2 regions of the Pseudarthrobacter sp. As-47 genome follow, and region 1 is predicted to be linked to the other one. Evidence: riboswitches for the same ligand, from Rfam matches in the RefSeq annotation. Region 1 holds a riboswitch; the other holds the start of a gene.
The links. Region 1 has a riboswitch for glycine ahead of gcvP (aminomethyl-transferring glycine dehydrogenase). Riboswitches for the same ligand answer to the same signal wherever they lie in the genome.
Positions count from the first base shown of each region.

Region 1 (2,194 bases):
TGTGCTGCTCGCGGGTCTGCAGGGCAAGGCGGTAGGCCGGGACGCCGGCGTTGTCCTTGGAAACGCCGACGATGCGGCCGGGGAGGGTGCGTTCCATGCCGTCGCGGACGGCCATGTAGGCCGCGTGCGGTCCCCCAAAGAACAACGGCACGCCGAAGCGCTGGGTGGAGCCGACGGCGATGTCCGCCCCCTGCTCGCCAGGAGGGGTGATGAGGGTGAGGGCCAGGAGGTCGGCGGCGACCGTGACCAGTGCACCGCGTTCCTTGGCTTCCGCGATCACGGCGGACTGGTCCCAGACCCGGCCGGAGACGCCGGGCTGCTGGAGGACCACGCCGTTGATGTCGCCGTCCGGCAGGCCGTTGGTGAGGTCGGCGACCTCCACCTCGAAGCCGAGGGCCTCGGCGCGGCCCAGCACGATGGCGATGGTCTGCGGGAGGAGGTCGGCGTCCAGGACGGTCTTGCCGTCCTTGGCCGTCTTGTTCTTATTCGCCCGGCGCATCAGCAGCACGGCCTCGGCCACAGCGGTGGCTTCGTCGAGGAGGGAGGCGTTGGCCACCGGGAGCGCCGTGAGGTCCTGGACCATGGTCTGGAAGTTGAGCAGCGCCTCGAGCCGGCCCTGGGAAATCTCCGGCTGGTACGGGGTGTAGGCGGTGTACCAGGCGGGGGCTTCGAGGATGTTGCGGCGGATCACCGGCGGCGTCACGGTGTCGTAGTAGCCCTGGCCGATCATCTGCACGGCCATCTTGTTCTTGCCGGCCAGCTTGCGGAGCTCGGCAAGAACCTGGACTTCACTGAGGGCGCTCTCGAGTGTGAGGGGCTTGTCCTGGCGGATCGAGTCCGGGACGGCGCTGTCCACCAGGCCATCAAGGCTGTCGTAACCGACCGCCTTGAGCATGGTGTCGACGTCGGACTGGCGGCGCGCGCCGATATGGCGGTCTGCGAAGGTGGTTGGGGACGAGTGAACCGTCATGAGGGGAACTCCATAATTCAGGTGGCGCCTTAGCACCACGTTGATTCGGGTTCCTCCCCGCTCTGTATTGGACCTGAGAGTTTTGCGTTGCCCTGCTGTTCAGCAGGGCGCCACTTGCACCGTCGGTGAGCCCGGTTGCCCGGACTGCTTTCCAGAGTTGCCTTGCCGCGGCGGTACGTGGGCCTGAGAGATTCCTGGGGAGGATTTGCTCCTACGGCGCCTGCTGAACGTACCGGCAGGACTCTCCCGCCGCAGATCATAAGCATGTGCCACTGGTGGGTGACACGACTCACAGGATACCAAGATGCGCGCCGGGATCCAAACTTCCGGACCCGCAGAGGCGGGATGGCGACGGCGGGACGCGACGTCGTCGGCCGCTTGGGCTTAGGGCTGGCCAGGAGTTGTTGGTGCAGCTTTCCTGCCGGTTCTGTAGCCCGCCCAAAAGGCAAGCAGCAGCAGGCCCACGACGGCGATTGCCAGGCCCGCCTGCGTCCCCGGGCTGAGGAACGCCATCCCGGTGCCGGAGAAAGGCTGGTTGCTCAGCGGCGCGTAGGCGAACCAGCCAATGTAGGTGTTCCGGTTGAGCCAAGCCACCAGGCACCCGGCCAGCAGGACCACGAGCCCTGCGATCGGCAGGACCACTCCAGGTACCCGGGCCGGCTTCCGTGGTTCGCGTTGTTCGGGCGCGCGTTCGTGATCAGGTGTGTTGTTGTCCCCCATGCAGGCGAGTCTAGCCGGGGACATCAACCTGGTGCTGGACGCGATGGACGCCCTGTCCGGCAGCGGCGGGATCGAGGAGTTCTTTATCGCCTCGGCCGATGCCGACTTCACGTCACTGATCCAGCGGTTCAGGGCGGCAGACCGGATGACCACCGTGATCGCTGCCGGCGCCGTGGCCTTCGCCTACCGGGAGATGGCGGACCATGTGGTGGAATCGCACGACTTCGTGGCCATCCTCAACGGCACCACCGTTGATCCCATCCACGCGGTGGCGTCCCCGAAGCAGCCGCAGGCCCCAGCCGCTTCCAAGGCGAAGGCCAAAGCCAGCTCCCCCGCCATCCGCGAGGTACTGGACTTTGTCCGGTCCGCGCCTGGACCGGTGGTTGGCGCGATGGTGGCCCACCGGGCGCTGACGGCCGATCCCTCGCTGAAGACGGACTGGGGCGGCTTCGGGAAGTTCGGGACGTGGGTCTCGCAGATCGGCAAGGACGTGGAATATTCGGC
Region 1 covers NZ_CM177088.1:3,754,970-3,757,163, forward strand. The annotation lists gene gcvP (aminomethyl-transferring glycine dehydrogenase) at 1-970, opposite strand, end outside; glycine riboswitch at 1,023-1,130, opposite strand; glycine riboswitch at 1,132-1,229, opposite strand; gene AC4BCK_RS17480 (hypothetical protein) at 1,355-1,690, opposite strand; gene AC4BCK_RS17485 (NYN domain-containing protein) at 1,689-2,194, shown strand, end outside.

Region 2 (2,194 bases), 1.7 Mb from region 1:
CCCCACCGTGCATGATGGGAACCATGGCCAGGAAACCCGTCGCGCGAGATGCAGTCCTCGATGCTTTTGAAGAGCTCCTTATCGACGTGGGAGAACGGGCGGCCACCCTCGATGCGGTCGCCAGGCGGGCCGGTGTCTCCAAGGGAGGCCTGCTCTACCACTTCCCCAACAAGGAAGCACTGATCACGGCCACCCTCGAGCGGCTGGACCAGCTGGCGGGGGAGGATCTCGCTGCGATGGCAGACGCAAAGGAGGGCGCCGCCGCGTACTTCATCCGGTCATCCCTCTGGTCCGACACCCCCATGGACCGCTCCTTCGTTGCTGCCACTCGCCTGGCGGAAGTGGCGCACGAGGAGGCACGGCGCCGCTTCGCCGCCATCCAGCAGCACTGGCTGGACCTCATCGGGAAGGACGTGGGCACGGCAATGGCCAAGGCGGTGCTGTACATGGGGGATGGGCTGTACTTCAATGCCATGTGGGAGAGCGGGCCCTCCGGCAACCCCGGGAACAGGCGGGAGGACGTGGAGGAGCTCCTGGCGGCAGTGGAGCGGCTGAGGGGCTGACCGGCATTTGCCCGCGGGCCCGCAGCGTAGGAGAATTGCTCCATGTGTGGGCCGTCACCGGCAACCACAAACACTACAAATCAATAGCCTTTGATCTGCGGCGGGAGAGTTCTGCCAGAAGGTACACGCAGGCGCCGTAGGAGCAATACCTCCCCAGGAATCTCACAGGCCCATGTACCGCCGCGGCGAGGCAACTCTGGAAAGCAGCAGGCTGTCGGCTTTGAGATCCGGTCCCGGAAATCCAGGCAGCTGTGCTCACCGACGGTGCAAGCGGGACCGGCCCAGGCCGGCCACGCGGAAACTCTCAGGTCCAATACAGAGCGGGGAGGGACACGAATCGATGTGGCGTACTCTGCGCCGCCCTATTTATGGAGTTCCTCGTGACTGTATCTCCGGCCTCCGCCGCCCCGGCCGCCACCACACCTGCTTCTGCCGAACCCGTTTCTGCCGCAGCCTTCGTTGACCGGCACATCGGCGCAAGGCGCCAGTCCGACGTCGACACCATGCTCAAGGCAGTGGGTTACGACACCGTGGACGCGCTGGTGGATACCGCCGTCCCCAAGGACATCCGGCAGGATTCCCCGCTGGAACTGGCAGGCGCGCTGAGCGAGGTGGAGGCCCTCGCGGAGCTCCGCAGGCTGGCCGCCAGGAACAAGACCGCCGTGCAGATGATCGGCCAGGGCTACTACGACACCGTGACGCCGCCGGTGATCCGCCGCAACATCCTCGAAGGACCGGCCTGGTACACCGCCTACACCCCGTACCAGCCCGAGATTTCCCAGGGCCGGCTCGAGGCGCTGCTCAACTTCCAGACCATGGTGCAGGACCTGGTGGGCCTGCCCATCGCCAACGCCTCCCTGCTGGACGAAGCCACCGCCGTGGCCGAGGCCGTGCTGATGATGCGCCGGGCGAATAAGTCCACCGGACAGAATGCCGCTGCCCGCGACGGTAAGACTGTGCTGGACGCCGACTGCCTGCCGCAGACCATTGCCATTGTGAAGGGCCGCGCCGAAGCGCTCGGCTTCGAGGTTGAAGTGGCGGACCTTTCCCAGGGACTGCCGGACGGTGCCATCAACGGGATTGTCCTGCAGCAGCCCGGTGCTTCCGGCCGGGTCTGGGACCACTCCGCGGTGATCGCCGGGGCCAAGGAGCGCGGTGCGCTGGTCACGGTTGCCGCCGACCTCCTGGCCCTCACCCTCATCACCCCTCCGGGCGAGCAGGGTGCGGACATCGCCGTGGGCTCCGCCCAGCGCTTCGGCGTCCCGCTGTTCTACGGCGGCCCGCACGCGGCCTACATGGCTGTGCAAAAGGGCCTTGAGCGCTCGATGCCCGGCCGCCTGGTGGGCGTTTCCAAGGACAACGCCGGCGTCCCGGCCTACCGCCTTGCCCTGCAGACCCGCGAGCAGCACATCCGCCGCGAGAAGGCCACGTCCAACATCTGCACCGCCCAGGCGCTGCTCGCCATCGTGGCCTCGATGTACGCCGTCTACCACGGCCCGGAGGGCCTGAAGGCGATTGCACTGTCCGCCCATACCCACGCCAGGAGCCTGGCTGCGTCCCTCAAGGCCGCAGGCCTCGATGTGCTGCATACCAGCTTCTTCGACACCGTCACCGTTTCGGTGCCGGGCAAG
Region 2 covers NZ_CM177088.1:927,522-929,715, forward strand. The annotation lists gene AC4BCK_RS04330 (TetR/AcrR family transcriptional regulator) at 24-563, shown strand; glycine riboswitch at 655-753, shown strand; gene gcvP (aminomethyl-transferring glycine dehydrogenase) at 932-2,194, shown strand, end outside.
Region 2: linked by a shared signal. The riboswitch ahead of gcvP (aminomethyl-transferring glycine dehydrogenase) and the one ahead of gcvP (aminomethyl-transferring glycine dehydrogenase) in region 1 are both predicted to bind glycine.